3 regions of the Rhizobium bangladeshense genome follow, and region 1 is predicted to be linked to each of the others. Evidence: riboswitches for the same ligand, from Rfam matches in the RefSeq annotation. Region 1 holds a riboswitch; each other region holds the start of a gene.
The links. A riboswitch is a leader RNA that binds a small molecule or an ion and turns the genes downstream of it on or off. The one in region 1 is predicted to bind cobalamin.

Region 2: it holds a riboswitch for cobalamin, as region 1 does, so the genes downstream of both, J2J98_RS17425 (CbtB domain-containing protein) here and bluB (5,6-dimethylbenzimidazole synthase) in region 1, are expected to answer to the same signal.
Region 3: it holds a riboswitch for cobalamin, as region 1 does, so the genes downstream of both, nrdH (glutaredoxin-like protein NrdH) here and bluB (5,6-dimethylbenzimidazole synthase) in region 1, are expected to answer to the same signal.

Annotation. Positions count from the first base shown of each region.
Region 1 is NZ_CP071612.1:2,426,469-2,431,596, forward strand. It holds gene J2J98_RS11830 (M20 family metallopeptidase) at 1-242, opposite strand, end outside; gene J2J98_RS11835 (GntR family transcriptional regulator) at 414-1,055, shown strand; gene J2J98_RS11840 (DUF2865 domain-containing protein) at 1,259-2,359, shown strand; gene bluB (5,6-dimethylbenzimidazole synthase) at 2,363-3,052, opposite strand; cobalamin riboswitch at 3,095-3,281, opposite strand; gene J2J98_RS11850 (methyl-accepting chemotaxis protein) at 3,587-5,128, shown strand, end outside.
Region 2 is NZ_CP071612.1:3,599,648-3,604,775, forward strand. It holds gene J2J98_RS17410 (sulfite oxidase-like oxidoreductase) at 1-339, shown strand, start outside; gene J2J98_RS17415 (hypothetical protein) at 324-893, opposite strand; gene J2J98_RS17420 (CbtA family protein) at 947-1,681, opposite strand; gene J2J98_RS17425 (CbtB domain-containing protein) at 1,694-1,903, opposite strand; adenosylcobalamin (AdoCbl) riboswitch at 1,902-2,058, opposite strand; gene J2J98_RS17430 (histidine phosphatase family protein) at 2,135-2,689, shown strand; gene J2J98_RS17435 (putative bifunctional diguanylate cyclase/phosphodiesterase) at 3,160-4,728, shown strand; gene J2J98_RS17440 (acetate/propionate family kinase) at 4,989-5,128, shown strand, end outside.
Region 3 is NZ_CP071612.1:3,936,137-3,941,264, reverse strand. It holds gene J2J98_RS18975 (heavy metal translocating P-type ATPase) at 1-1,659, shown strand, start outside; cobalamin riboswitch at 1,886-2,110, shown strand; gene nrdH (glutaredoxin-like protein NrdH) at 2,372-2,593, shown strand; gene nrdI (class Ib ribonucleoside-diphosphate reductase assembly flavoprotein NrdI) at 2,607-3,008, shown strand; gene nrdE (class 1b ribonucleoside-diphosphate reductase subunit alpha) at 2,987-5,128, shown strand, end outside.

The sequences.
Region 1 (5,128 bases):
AACTCGCCAAGGATCGCGATGACCGGCCCACCCTCGCCTGCCTCTCCCATGACCGCCGTCGGCAACCCGGCAATGCCGCGCTCGACACGGAAACCTTCGCTTTCCAGCATGCGGGCGTGCTCTTCGGCAGATTGATGTTCCAGGTAATTGATCTCGGGAATATCCCAGATGCGATCGCTCAACTCGAAGAACGCCGTGCGCTTTCTCTCGACGATTTCCCAAACGGCATCTGAATTCTGCATGGATTTACAATCCGCCTTATAAAGTGGTAATCAAATTGGCGCCAATTTATGCTCCAATTGCATCAGGCGCGCAAGGCATGAGCATGAATATTTTTCGATGCCGATGTCGCCTCGTTGTTGGCCGAGGCAGAGCTATGATAGTCATCGCCGAAATCGGGCTGGGAGAATTGAATGATTTCGCTGGAAGGCGACGCGACAGCGCAAGCACAAGAGCCGCAAGCCATCGATGTGACCGAACTCATTCTCCAGGATATCCTTGCCGGTCGCCTCCCGCCCGGAACCTGGTTGAAGCAGATCGATCTCGAGAGGCGGTATAACTGTACACGGCCCGAGGTTCGCAGGGCTCTCGACAGACTGGTGCAGAAGCGACTGGTGGAGCATATCCCCAATCGCGGTTATCACGTCCATGAGCAGGACGGGCGCCGCGCTCAGGAGGTTAGCGACATTCGCGTCATCCTCGAAGTGGCCGTCAGCGACCGCATCATCGCGAATGCGAGCGAGGCCGATATTGCAAATTTGCGGGTTCTGGCTTTACGCTTCGACGATCTTGTGCTGAACGGCACCATGCTTGAACTTTACGAAGCCAATCTCGCCTTCCATCGCCATCTGCTTGCTCTCGCCGGCAACCAGGAACTCGTGGAACTGATCACGGAAATTCGGCAGCGGACGTCTTCCGCGCCGGTGTCGCAGTGGCGAACGCGCGCCCGCATAGAGCAATCCGGCCGCGAACATCAGCAGATGGTCGACGCGATAGAGAAACGCGACACCGATGGCCTGATGGAGCTGACGCGCAGGCACATTCTTCAAGGCTGATCGGCCTCAATGACGCCGTCAGCTGTCGCTGGAACTTAGGCATAATCGGAATAGCTGGAGCGACGAGCGCCAGGCGCTCTGCTGGATAAGATCGCGAAAATACGCTAAGAAATCCTCTGAGCTTATTAAGAGAAATGAGCTATGAAACGCACGGGGTGACGTCGCATTCGATACCCCACCGATTGCTTATTCCGGGACGAGTCGTGAAACGCCGAAACCTGTCTCTTGCATTTCTTCTTGCGTTGGCATCGCCCGCCGCCGCGCAGTCCAGCGCCGTCTGCAACGACCTGCGCGGTCGTCTTGCCGATCTGCCGCGGTCGATCGGCAACGGCAACGGTCCGGAAGCGCGCCAATATGCCAGCGCAATCGCCGAGCAGAACCTCGAGCTGCGCAAGGTCCGCAACGATCTGCGCAGCTACGGCTGCACCTCGGGCAGCATGCTCGTGATCGGCGGCGAGAATGCCGATTTTTGCGCCGAGCTCTCAGACGCCGAAGCCCGGATGATCGACAATATCCGTTATCTCCAGGAGCGCCGCAACGAGCTGCGCAGCCAAGCCGGCGGCGATGACGGCGCGCGCCGTGAATTGACGGCTGCGCTCGAACGCAATGGCTGCAACAGCGAAAATTTCTATGCGCCGACAGAGCGCAGCGCCAGCGAGGCCGCCCCAAGCGTCGAAGAACAGGCGATGCGCACCGACACCTTCATCGCGCTCGGTAGCGGTGAAGAGGCCGATCCGCGTTACGGCCTGCCGAGGGCTGAAATGTTTTCGCCGGTCAGCACCATCTGCGTTCGCAGCTGCGACGGCGGCTTCTTCCCGATCAGCTCGAACACCACCTCAGTCGATTTCGGCCGGGATGCCCAGACCTGCGCCAAAATGTGCCCTGGCATCGAGACAGAACTCTTCTATCGCGACGTGACCAGTACCGAGGCCTCGAACATGATCTCGGTCGCGACGGGCGCTCCCTACAGCGCCATGAAGAACGCCTTCGCTTACAAGAACCGCGCGCCTGGCGAGAAAAATTCCTGCGCCTGCAATCTCACCGCCTATTACGAGGAGATGCGTGGCAAGCAGGCCCTAAGCGAGCCGCCGCAGCAGGGTTCGATCACAACGATCCGCACCACCCCCCCGGCGAAGGACACTGCAGCAGCAGCAGCCTCGCAGCAACCATCCGTTCCCGAGCGTCCCTACGACCCCACCCGGAACAAGATCCGTCAGGTCGGCCCGCAATTCCTTGCAGGCGACCAGGGCTCGATCGATCTTGCCAATCCGGCAACGCCGGGCCCACAACCGCAACAGCAGTAACTGCTAGGGGTCGTTGCGTCCCCATCCGTCGTGGAAAACCAGTTCCTCGAGCGGCAGCCGCTGCCGCCAGCCTTTGATCGAGAGTTCCGGTTCCTCATATAGCCGGTCGACAAAGCCGGCGCAGAGCCAGGCGACCACTTCGATATGCTCGGGGATGCCGAGAATGGTTTTCAGGTCACCTTCACGGAAGATGCTGACCCAGCCGATGCCGACCCCCTCGGCGCGGCCGGCAAGCCAGAGATTCTGAATGGCGCAAACGGTCGAATAGGAATCCATCCGCCGATTGTGCGTCCGTCCCAGCACCACGCTGCCGCCGCGAGTGGGGTCGCAGGTCACGCATATACCGAGCGGCGCCTCCACGATGCCTTCGAGCTTGAGGGATCGATAGGCCTGCCGCCGCTCACCTTCAAACATCGACGCTGCCTCATCGTTGGCCACAGCAAAGGCGTCGCGCACGCGCGAGCGGACGGCTGCACTTTTGACCAGAATGAAATTCCATGGCTGCATGAAGCCTACCGAAGGTGCATGATGCGCGGCTGTCAGAAGCCGCGCCACGAGGTCGTCGGGCAAGGGATCGGGCAGGAACTGGCTGCGCACGTCACGTCGCGTCATGATCGCGTGATACACCGCCTCGCGCTCGGCCGGCGAAAAACCGGATGCCGCCGAAAGGGCATCCACATCAAAGGGTCGCATCGTCATATCCCCAACAACGCAACCGCCCGCCGTCCGCGCGGGTTGGGTCTATCTCGCCAGGCCGGTCTTCTGACTTGGCTTCATCCATCTGCCGCAGCCTTCCCGGCAAAAGCCAGTGGCACGATGAAGCGGCAGACGTCGGCCTTACAGCGTTGGGCACGTTCCGGCATTGCACCGGATTCCCGATTCTCCCGCCCACAGGGCGAGCACCTGACGGCGCATCTATTTCAGGAAACCGGCGCGGCGGCAAGTGCGGGCAGACTGACCCTGAACCGCGACCGCAGACGGCTGATCAGGGGCAGACAGCTCCGCATCGGCGATCTTTTGGTTGCGGGAGGAACAGCCTCTGTGTGCCTACCCATCCTCCTCTACTTTATGATTTCTTCATACATCAAATCCACACTGCCTTTGCGCGTTTTGGGTCGCAAATCAGACATGGGCATGAGCGCTCGTGATGTGACCGTCAGCGTCGATGCCGTGCAGATATGCCGGTCGCAAAGATGGTCGACCGAGCCGCAATTCCAGGCTCCGCGGATGTTCCAATTCTTGAAAACCATGCCCCTGACAGCCAAGCTGGCTGTGATCATCGTCGCCGTCAATGTATGCGGCATTTCCGCTTTCGCCACCTATACGTGGATGTATGAAACCCGGGCGCTGATCGATAGCGCCAAGGCGAACTGGTCCAAGGATGCGGAACAGTTTGCCTCTCTGGCCGCCGGCGGCGTGAAATGGGGCAAGGCGAACGCCGTTCGCGAAGCCTATTCGCTGTACCGTGACGACCCCTCGCTCGATCTCGTTCAATTTGCCGCATTCAACGCGGAGCCTGCTGCCGTCGACACCTGGACGCGCGACGGCATTTCCGGTTTGCCGACGCCGGCCGACCTGGCGACGCGCCTCAGCGCCAAACCTGACAAAACGACAGTCGATGACAACGGAATGTCCGCCGGTCTGGTCACGATTATTGCGCCGCTGCCGCTGGACAAGTCCGGCAAGACAACCGGCTACGTCGTTACGAACTGGTCTGTCGAAAAGATAGCTTCCGAAGTCCGCCAGAAGGTTCTCGTTTCGCTGCTCACCCAATCCGTCATCACTGCCTTCGCAGTCATCGCTCTCCTTTTCGCCATGCGCAGCCTGGTGGGCCGGCCCCTCAGGATCCTCAGCAAACGAATTGGCGCGTTGCAGAATGGCGACCTCGCCTCCCCCGTCGCCTACAGGGAAAATGGCGACGAAATCGGCTTTCTCGCGCGTGCGCTGGAAGTCTTCCGTCACGAGGCGATCGCAAAGGTCGAAAGAGAGCAGGCCGCTGCCGAGCAGAGCGCCTCGTTCGATGCCGAACGGGCGCGCAATGCATTGTTGACGGAAGAAGCCGGCAACAGGCAACGGCTAGTGATGACCACTCTTGCGAACGCATTGGAAAAGCTGGCCGCCGGCGACTTCTCGGTTCAGCTTGCCGATCTAGGCCCTGAATTCGACAAGTTGCGCCAGGATTTCAACAACATGGTCCAGGCCGTCGCGGCCGCGCTGACAGAGATAAAGATCGCTTCCGTTGCGGTTGAGGGCGGTTCAAGTGAACTGGCCTCCTCCGCAGATCAGCTTGCCAAGCGGACCGAACAGCAGGCGGCAGCACTGGAACAGACGGCTGCGGCACTGGATCAAGTGACCACGACCGTCAAGACCTCGTCGCAGCGGGCCGAAAATGCCGGACAATTGGTCGAGGAAACCAAGCGAAGTGCTCACGTCTCGGCGACGGTCGTGCGCGACGCGATCGGAGCGATGGACCGGATCCAGACCTCCTCCAGCCAGATCGGGCGCATCATCGGCGTCATCGACGAAATCGCATTCCAGACGAACCTGCTGGCGCTGAATGCCGGCGTCGAGGCCGCGCGCGCCGGCGAGGCCGGCAAGGGTTTTGCGGTTGTCGCACAGGAGGTTCGTGAACTCGCCCAGCGCTCGGCAAACGCGGCAAAGGAAATCAAGAACCTGATCAACGTTTCCGGCCGGGAGGTTGCCGCCGGCGTCGGGCTGGTGAACGAGACCGGTGATGCTCTCCTGAAGATCGAGGAGCAGATCAATCGC
Region 2 (5,128 bases), 1.2 Mb from region 1:
AACGGCGTTTCGACGCGTGATCTGCTCGACCGCGCCATGCCGAATCCGGAAGCAGCCTTCGTCATGCTGACAAGTTACGACGGCTATACCACCAATCTGCCGCTTGCCGATTTCGCTGCCGAGGACGCGATCCTGGCGACCTCCTGGGAAGGCCTACCGCTGACACCGGAGCACGGTGGGCCGATGCGCCTCGTCGTGCCGCATCTTTATTTCTGGAAGAGCGCCAAGTGGCTGCGCCGCATCGAACTGCTAGCCGCTGACGAAGCCGGTTTCTGGGAAAAGAACGGCTACCACATGTATGGTGATCCGTGGCGCGAGCAGCGCTATTCCGACGACTGAGCCTTCGGCCGCAGGACGTGGCGAAGCGCAAGCACCGCGAGACCGAACAGAGCGGCCAGCCCCGTCAGTGACGCCATGCTGGCAGGATGAAGCGGCACCCTGCTCCAATTCGGCTTGACGATATTGGCGGTGTTAAAGGCCTCGCCGCTGAACTGGCAGGTGATGAAGGCAAGCCCGCGGCCCGCCATCTCGGCGTCGATGGCCGAGATGATTTCGCCCGCCGCGGCCGCCTCGCGCGGCATCTCACGCATCGCCATCAGCACGGCTTTCGTCGCCGCGAGATAGGCGTGGGCGCATTCGTTGAACGGGCTTTGCTCGTCCGTCACGCTCCCCGGCATCTGTCCCCAGAGGCAGTAGGAATACTGAATTTCCGCGTAGTTCAGGACACGCCGGAACGGTTCGTTCGTATCGGCCGCCCGTGATGCCAGCATGCTGATCTTGCTGCGATAATCCGAAATGACCGCCATTTCGCCGTGGGAAATTGCCGGAATCTCGAGGCCGGCATGGGTGCCGCCAGAGCTGCCCCCATGGGCAAGAGCACTTCCGATAAACATTGGCAACAGGCTTGCGATGAGACTGAGAAAAGCAAACCTGCCGATACGCCGCATCACCGGAGCGCCGGCCGCAGTCCGCTCTTGGCGACAAGATGCCGTTCTGCCAGCACTCCGAAAACAAGGCCGAGCGCTGCCCAAAGGATCGCGTGCATGCCAAGCGTGGTCGCGCGGAACCGCCAGAGCACCGTGGCCGAGAAATTCTCCGGCACCTCGTTGATCGGCGGCAGCAGATAGAGAACCGCGCCGATGAAGACGAGATAGGCGATGCCGGCGATGATCGCGCCGTTCCAGAGACCGAAGCGCTCGCCAAGGCGTCGCGACAGCGCGATCGCCGCAATCAGCGAGGCGAGCGAAACGACGATCATCAGGAAGAACAGTTCGGTCCTGACACCGATCGTATCGGAACTGCCGACCGCCGGCGGGTTGGCCGGATACTTGATGCCGGGAACCAGAACGACCGCCACGAAGGCGGCAAGGGCGATGACGGCCGAGGTGCCGCGGGGCGAAAGCCTGCCGAAGCGGCCGTGCACGAAAGCGAAGGTGAGCGAGAAAAGCCCGCCGACGGCGATGCAGTAGGCCATGACGCCTGTGAAAAGGCCGAGACCGGCCTGCGTGGCACGGCTGACGATTTCAGGCTCGGCAGCTTCGCCCGCCGCCTGAGCGTTAGCCTCCTCGAAGGCGATCGCCGCATCGACCAGCGGCTCGCCGACGGTATGGGCGAAGACAAAAACGAGGATACCAGCAATCAGGCCCGCGAGCATGCCGCGAAGCAGAAGGTTTCCAACCATGTCAGTATTCCCTTAGTGGCAGGGAAAGCCGAGGAGATGGCGGGCATCATGCACGAATTCGTGCACATACATGCCGTTGAACAGCGCCATCGCGCCTTCCTCGGTGCCGACGAAATAAAGAACGATCAGCATCAGCAGACCGCCGAAAATCCCCCAGGGAAGGATATCGCCGGCGGGGATCGGAGTCGGCGCAGCGACGGGCGCGAAAGTGGTGTCAGACATGTATTCCTCCGGAATGACGCGTTCAGTCGAAAGAGTGTTGTGCGGCAGGGTCTGACTTCCAGCGCGATGAGCTTTCGACACGCTGGTCACAGTGGCGCGACCGCGCCGGATTTCCACCGGCTTCCAAACCCGCAACAGCACGTTTATATCTGCACGCCGAAGAAACTGTCAACGTAACTTCACGAAGCGGCAAAGGCCGTCCCCATTCCATCCTCGGAGATCAGAACAACCGTGAATACGCGCCTCACCTGGATCTGCCACGGCGCGACGGCGGCGAACCGCAAGGCCCGGTTTCCGCTCGACGAACCGTTGGAAGAAAAGGCAGTGGAAGAAGCAGCCAGGGTCGCTGCGCTCCCTCACGCGGATCGTATTGTCACCAGCCCCGCCTTGCGCGCCCGCCAGACGGCCGACGCGCTCCTTCTCGAAGGGCGGATAGACCCATCGCTCCGCGACTGCGATCACGGTCGTTGGGCTGGCAGGTCGATCCAGGCGATCGAGTCGGAAGAGCCGGAAAACCTCATGGCCTGGATGACCGAGCCGGAGGCGGCCCCTCATGGCGGCGAGAGCCTTCTTGACCTGCGGAAGCGCGTCGCTGGCTGGATGGAGGCGCAGTCCGAGCAGGGCGGTCACGTCATCGCTGTCAGCCATGCGGCCGTCATCCGGGCGGCCGTCGCGCATGTGCTTCAGGCGCCGCCCTCCTCCTTCTGGCTGACCGACGTCGAACCACTCGCCATCCTTCGCATGACAAGCAATGGAAGCCGCTGGTGTTTGCGCTTCCAGCATTAGAGATTCCTTATTTTCTCCAGCCTTGCACAAGCAAATCGCGTCATCCCTGTTGAACCCGGTTTTGCGGGGACTACTTCCTTGTCCCAAGGAGATGGAAGAATGGCATATGATTGGAGTGGAGAGCGTACGCGGCGCCTGCGGTTGATGCGCGTCGCCACGTTCACGCTTCTGGCCGGTCTCATCCTCAGCGTTCCGCTGTTGATCGTCACCGCCTGAAGCACGAGAAAAGGCGAGCGATGCGTCAGCACGCTCGCCTTCGTTCTTCTGGGGCATCTTTTCGGCCTGAACCTGCAGCAAGATTTTTCTCCTGAACGGGACCGGCGAAACAGCGTCGGTGCCGATCCTGGCTGCATTGCAACGCTGCCGACGGCCAACCTCAAACTGCCCCCTCTGATAATTCGCCTTCTAGTTTCAACGAACATTTCAGATTTTTGTGATATCCCGGCGCGGGTGGAGATGGAGAAGGCATAATGCCGGTGTTTTTCCAGAGCAGGGCCGGAAGGCAATGCATGTCGATCGTCGGTTTGGGGATAACCCTCTGGCTCCTCGCTGCCTTGCTGCAGTTCGACGACAGCCTGGTTTCCTTCATGACCGCATTCGGCAACTACGGCGCCGACAAGCTCGTTCTGGGGCTCGGCATCGCCGGCGCCATGAGCTTCATCTATTCGGTCCTGCGTATTGCCGATCTGCGCAAGGAAATGGAACTGCGGGTCGCCGCCCAGGCGAAGGCCGACTGGACGGCAACTCACGACCACCTGACTAAGCTGCCGAACCGCTACGCCTTCGAGCGCAAAATTCTCTCACGGCCGGTCAGGAACGACGACGAAATCCAGGAATGGGACAACAGCGTCACCATCTTCTCCGTAGACCTCGACGGCTTCAAGAAAGTCAACGATCTTGTCGGCCACAAGGGCGGCGACGTATTGTTGATCGAAGTGGCTAGACGCATCTGCGCGCTCGGCAATGCCGATTGCGTCTACCGGTTCGGCGGTGATGAATTCATCATCGTTGCCTTCGCTCTGACGGCGGAGCGCGAGGAACGTTTCGCCAAGCTGTTGATCCAGGCCGTCACCCGACCGATTCATATCGACGGATTTGCCGTAGAAGTTGGCGCCAGCGTCGGTTACGATCGATGGGTCGAGGGCAGCGAACCGCTGGGAGACGCCGCCCATCGTGCTGACCTCGCCATGTATGAGGCCAAATCACGCGGCCCCAACCATTATCTCGTCTTCGAAACTTCGATGCAGGACAAAGTAACGGAGCGCGCTTCCCTGGAGGCCAGACTGCGCGCCGCAATCGCCACCAAAGCTATCAAGCCGTTCTATCAACCGCTGATCGACCTGAAGACTGGCCAGCTTTGCGGTTTCGAAGCCCTCGCACGCTGGATAGACGAGGATGGTGTCAACATTCCGCCGCCTGTTTTCATCGACATCGCCGAAGAAACCGGGATGATCACCGCCTTGTTCGAGGATCTCCTTGCTCAGGCCTGCAGCGATGCGCTCACCTGGCCGGCGCATGTCATGCTGTCATTCAACGTCTCCGCGGTGCAGATGGAAGACCGGCTGTTGACGTCCCGCATCCTTAAGGTCCTTTCCGCAAGCCGGCTGCCGCCACAGCGCCTTGAAATTGAGATTACCGAAAACGCGCTGATACAGGATCCCGCTGTCGCCGCCGTTATTCTCGAAGAGCTGCATGCCGCCGGCATCCAGATCGCCCTCGACGATTTCGGCACTGGCTATTCGAGCCTCGCCCAGCTCGCCCGCTACCGCTTCGACAAGATCAAGATCGACAAAAGCTTCATCGCCACTTATCGCGACGACGAACGCCAGGAAAAGATCGTCCGCGCCATGCTTGGCCTCGGCAGAAGCCTCAACATCAAGACGACCGCGGAAGGCGTCGAGGAACACGGCCAGCTTGCCTTCCTGCTGCAGCTCGGCTGCGACGTCGGCCAGGGCTATCTTTTCGGCAAGGCGATGCCCGCCGACGAGGCCAGCATCTTCATCCGCAATCGTAATGCCAATCTGGCATCGAGGGCCTGACCCCCGCGCAATTCAGCAGACTGCCCAAGCTTCGGGTCGCCCCCTACGCATCGTCAGCATAACTCGCGCCGGCCGGCCATTGCAGGCCGGAGTTCTTGCCCTCATTGTGCCGTGAGATCCGATGACAGCACGGTCGGGGGTCGAGGCCGGCAGGCGTGGCGATCGGCCGAAGTGACGGCGACCGCCGAAGGATGCCTTTCCAGCGCGAGTTTTGGCGCTAAGTTCGGCCATCGTGACGACGGCGCGGAGTCTCTGAAGACATGTCATCCACCGACCTCCTCCTGACCTTCAATGCCGGCTCATCGACGGTGAAGATCGGCATCTTTTCAATCGAGGGCGCCGAGGCACGGCACCTCGGCAAGGGTGTCATCGATCTCCGCGCCGAACCGCTCTCCCTCGG
Region 3 (5,128 bases), 1.5 Mb from region 1:
ATGACGATCGCAGCCGTCGGCGCCGTCATCATCAATGCGGGCGAGGAAGCGGCAACGGTCGTATTCCTGTTCCTCGTCGGCGAATTGCTCGAAGGAGTGGCGGCGGGCAAGGCGCGTGAAAGCATACAGTCACTGACGGCCCTGGTGCCGAAGACTGCGCTGCTCGAACACAATGGCCAGATGCGGGAGGTGCCGGCGGAAAGCCTTGCGGTCGGCACGGTCATCATGGTTCGTCCCGGCGACCGCATCCCTGCCGACGGCGTCATCGTATCAGGTGATAGTGCGATTGACGAGGCTCCGGTGACAGGCGAAAGCACGCCGCTGCGCAAGGGCGTCGATGCCGTCGTCTATGCCGGTACGGTCAATGGCGATGCCGTGCTCAGGGTTCGCGTCACGGCAGCCGCTGCCGACAATACCATCGCCCGCGTCGTCAAGCTGGTGGAAGAAGCGCAGGAATCGAAGGCGCCTACGGAGCGCTTCATCGATCGGTTCTCGCGCTATTACACGCCGAGCGTAGTCGTCGTCGCCGCACTTGTCGCGGTCATTCCGCCGCTGTTTCTCGGCGGCGCTTGGGGTGAGTGGATCTATAAGGGCCTCGCCATCCTGCTGATCGGCTGCCCCTGCGCCCTCGTTATCTCGACGCCGGCGGCGATCGCCGCCTCCTTGTCGGCCGGCGCCCGGCGCGGGTTGCTGATGAAGGGCGGCGCTGTTCTGGAAACGCTCGGCAAGGTGACAATAGTCGCCTTCGACAAGACGGGCACGCTGACGGAAGGCAAGCCTCGGGTGACGGATATCGTTTCCTTCGGATTGGGCGAGGCGCAGCTCTTGTCGCGTGCGGCGGTGCTGGAGCAGGGCTCCAGCCATCCCTTAGCGCTTGCCATCCTCAACCGCGCCAGGATGGATGGCGTTCCCGTGCCGCCGGCCTTCGAATTGGAAGCGTTGCCGGGCAGGGGTGTTACCGGCAAAGTCGGCGGCGAGACAGTGGATCTCTTGTCGCCGCCCGCCGCCCGCGAGCGTGGGGCGCTCAACGCGGGACAGGAGGCGCGTATTGCCGGGCTCAACGATGAGGGCAAGAGCGTGTCGGTGCTGCTCGTCAATGGCCTTGCGGCCGGGTTGATCGCCATGCGCGACGAGCCGCGCGAGGATGCTGAAGCCGGGCTCTCGGCGCTCAAATCGGCGGGTGTCAAGGCGATGATGCTGACCGGCGACAATAAGCGCACGGCGGCAGCCGTCGCCGACATGCTCGGCATCGACTGGCGCGGCGAGATGATGCCCGAGGACAAGCAGCGGGTCGTCGGCGAACTGAAGCGCAAGGGCTTCGTCGTCGCCAAGGTCGGCGACGGCATCAACGACGCGCCGGCGCTCGCCGCCGCCGACATCGGGATCGCCATGGGCGGCGGCACCGATGTGGCACTGGAGACCGCGGATGCCGCCGTGCTGCACGGACGCGTAGGCGACGTGGCGCGGATGATCGCGCTTTCCAAGCGGACGATGCGCAATATCCTTGAGAATATCACCATCGCGCTCGGACTGAAGGCTGTCTTCCTGGTTACCACGATCATCGGGATCACCGGGCTCTGGCCGGCGATCCTCGCCGATACCGGCGCCACGGTGCTGGTGACGATCAATGCGCTCAGGCTGCTTCGGATAAAGGCGTGACTATTCCGGGCTTCATCTTTTCTGCGATGTGCCGCATCGGCGATTGGAGCCCGAACAGCTTAGGATCTTAGTGCCGGCTATGGGCCTGCCCTGTTCATCAAAGGCTTCTCCACAGCCAGTTTACCTTAAGCTTTCGTTTTCCATGTTTTTCACAGGAACGCAGCGATTTCAAACCTGCCTTAATGCAATGCACAAACCATCCGTTGACGTGTATTTCGATTCGCGTACTATATCTAGTGTTCAAGGTTCCTCCGATTCGTAAGGATCGCGGGCTAAGATGGGAATACGGTGCATCTCGCCATGAGGGTGGGGCAAGGCCGGAGCTGCCCCCGCAACTGTAAGCGGCGAGCAACTGTCCGATTTCGGGTCACTGAGGCATGATGCCTCGGGAAGGCTGGGCAGGATGCTTCGACCCGCAAGCCAGGAGACCTGCCTTGAACGAAACGTCCACGGGCGGGGTGTCCGGAAGGTCGCGTATATGAGGGCGGAACGATCCGCGCCTGATGCGCTGCCCCGAACGTCCGCATGAGCACTTCGGGATGAAGTCATGTCGAGAACATCAAGGCCGCCGCCCGCGCAAACCCCGGAAGGGATAGCGTCAGGCGTCTGAAGCGCCAAGTTTGTCAGATCATTATCGAGCGTTACCCCGGACGCCGCACGGCGCCCGATCCCACACCCGCGTCCTGACTTCATTGACATTACGAGGAACATGATGAGCATTACCGTTTACAGCAAGCCGGCTTGCGTCCAATGCACCGCCACCTACCGCGCCCTCGACCGTCTGGGCGTGGATTATGAGATCGTCGATATTTCCGAGGATGCCGAAGCGCTCGATCGTGTGCGCGGCATGGGCTACATGCAGGTTCCGGTCGTGGTTGCCGGCAGCCAGCATTGGGCGGGGTTCCGCCCGGATATGATCAGCGCGCTCTCCTGAGCTGAGAAAGACGATGGGGCTGATCGTTTATTATTCCAGCCGATCTGGGAACACCCATCGTTTCGTCGAGAAATTGGGGCTGCGCGCGGCGCGCATTCCCGTCGGCGCTCAACACATTCACATTCGCGAGCCTTATGTGCTGATTTTGCCCACCTATTGCGGGGATGGCGGTAGAGGGGCCGTGCCCAAGGAGGTGATCCGCTTCCTCAACGACGCGGAAAACCGCTCCAACATCCGCGGCGTGATTGCTGCGGGCAACAGCAATTTCGGCGAGACCTATGGGCTCGCCGGCGACGTCATCTCGAAGAAGTGCCAGGTGCCGTACCTCTACCGGTTCGAGCTCCTGGGAACAGCCGAGGATGTCGCCAATGTCAAAGACGGGATGGGACGATTTTGGACACGGGAACAAATCTGACGTGGGATGCGGGCGCAAAACCGCTGAAGGCGGCCGAAACGCTCGACTATCATGCACTGAACGCGATGCTGAACCTCTATGACGATGAGGGAGTGATCCAGCTCGACAAGGACCGCATGGCGGCCAAGCAGTACTTTCTGCAGCATGTGAACCAGAACACGGTGTTCTTCCATAACCTCAGGGAGAAGCTCGATTACCTCGTGACCGAGGGTTATTACGAGCAGGAGGTGCTCGACCAGTATTCCTTCAATTTCGTGCGCGACCTGTTCGATCAGGCCTATGCCAGGAAATTCCGCTTCCCCACCTTCCTCGGTGCTTTCAAATATTACACCAGCTACACGCTGAAGACCTTCGATGGAAAGCGCTATCTCGAGCGCTATGAGGACCGCATCTGCATGGTGGCGCTGACCCTGGCGCGAGGCGACGAGGCTCTTGCCCGCGACATGGTCGACGAAATCATTTCCGGGCGCTTCCAGCCGGCAACGCCTACCTTTCTCAATGCCGGCAAGAAACAGCGTGGCGAACTCGTTTCCTGTTTCCTGCTGCGCGTCGAGGACAATATGGAATCGATCGGCCGGTCGATCAATTCGGCGCTGCAGCTCTCAAAGCGCGGCGGCGGCGTGGCCTTGTCTCTGACGAATATCCGCGAGGCAGGCGCGCCCATCAAGCAGATCGAGAACCAGTCCTCCGGCATCATCCCGGTCATGAAGCTCTTGGAAGACAGCTTCTCCTATGCCAATCAGCTCGGCGCGCGGCAGGGAGCGGGCGCGGTTTATCTGAACGCCCATCATCCCGATATCATGCGCTTCCTCGACACCAAGCGTGAAAACGCCGATGAGAAGATCCGCATCAAGACGCTATCGCTCGGCGTCGTCTTGCCCGACATCACCTTCGAGCTCGCTAGGAATAATGAGGATATGTACCTCTTCTCGCCCTACGACGTGGAGCGAGTCTACGGGATGCCGTTCACCGAGATCTCCGTGACGGAAAAGTACCGCGAGATGGTGGCGGATGCCCGCATCTCGAAGAAGAAGATCAAGGCGCGCGAGTTCTTCCAGGTGATCGCCGAAATCCAGTTCGAAAGCGGCTATCCCTACATCATGTTCGAGGACACGGTGAATCGGGCGAACCCGGTTGCCGGGCGCATCTCCATGAGCAATCTCTGCTCGGAGATCCTGCAGGTGAGCGAGGCAAGCGAATATAACGACGATCTCTCCTATAAGCACCTCGGCAAGGACATTTCCTGCAATCTCGGTTCGCTGAATATCGCAGCCGCCATGGATTCCGCTGATTTCGGCAAGACCATCGAGACGGCGATCCGGGCGCTGACGGCGGTTTCCGACATGAGCCATATCTCCTCGGTTCCGTCGATAGAGAAGGGCAATGACGAGAGCCATGCGATCGGCCTCGGCCAGATGAACCTGCACGGCTATCTTGCCCGCGAACGCATCTTCTACGGCTCGGAGGAGGGCGTCGATTTCACCAATATCTATTTCTATGCGGTGACGTACCACGCAATCCGCGCTTCGAATTTGTTGGCGATCGAACGCGGCCAGAGCTTCAAGGGCTTCGAAAAGTCCAAATATGCCTCCGGCGAATATTTTGACAAATATACGGAACAGCAATGGAAGCCGGCGACCGAGAAGGTGAGTGCGCTGTTCGATGATGCCGGTATCCATATCCCGACACGGGACGACTGGGTGGCGCTGAAGAAGGCTGTCATGACCTCCGGCCTCTATAATCAGAACCTGCAGGCGGTGCCGCCGACCGGATCGATCTCCTATATCAACCACTCGACCTCTTCGATCCATCCGATCGTCTCGAAGATCGAGATCCGCAAGGAGGGCAAGATCGGCCGCGTCTATTATCCGGCGCCGTTCATGACCAACGACAATCTCGACTATTATCAGGACGCCTACGAGATTGGTGCGCAGAAGATCATCGACACCTATGCGGCGGCGACCCAGCATGTCGACCAAGGTCTGTCGCTGACCCTGTTCTTCCGTGACACGGCTACGACGCGCGACATCAACAAGGCGCAGATTTACGCCTGGAGGAAGGGCATCAAGACGATCTACTACATTCGCCTTCGCCAGATGGCGCTGTCCGGCACCGAGGTG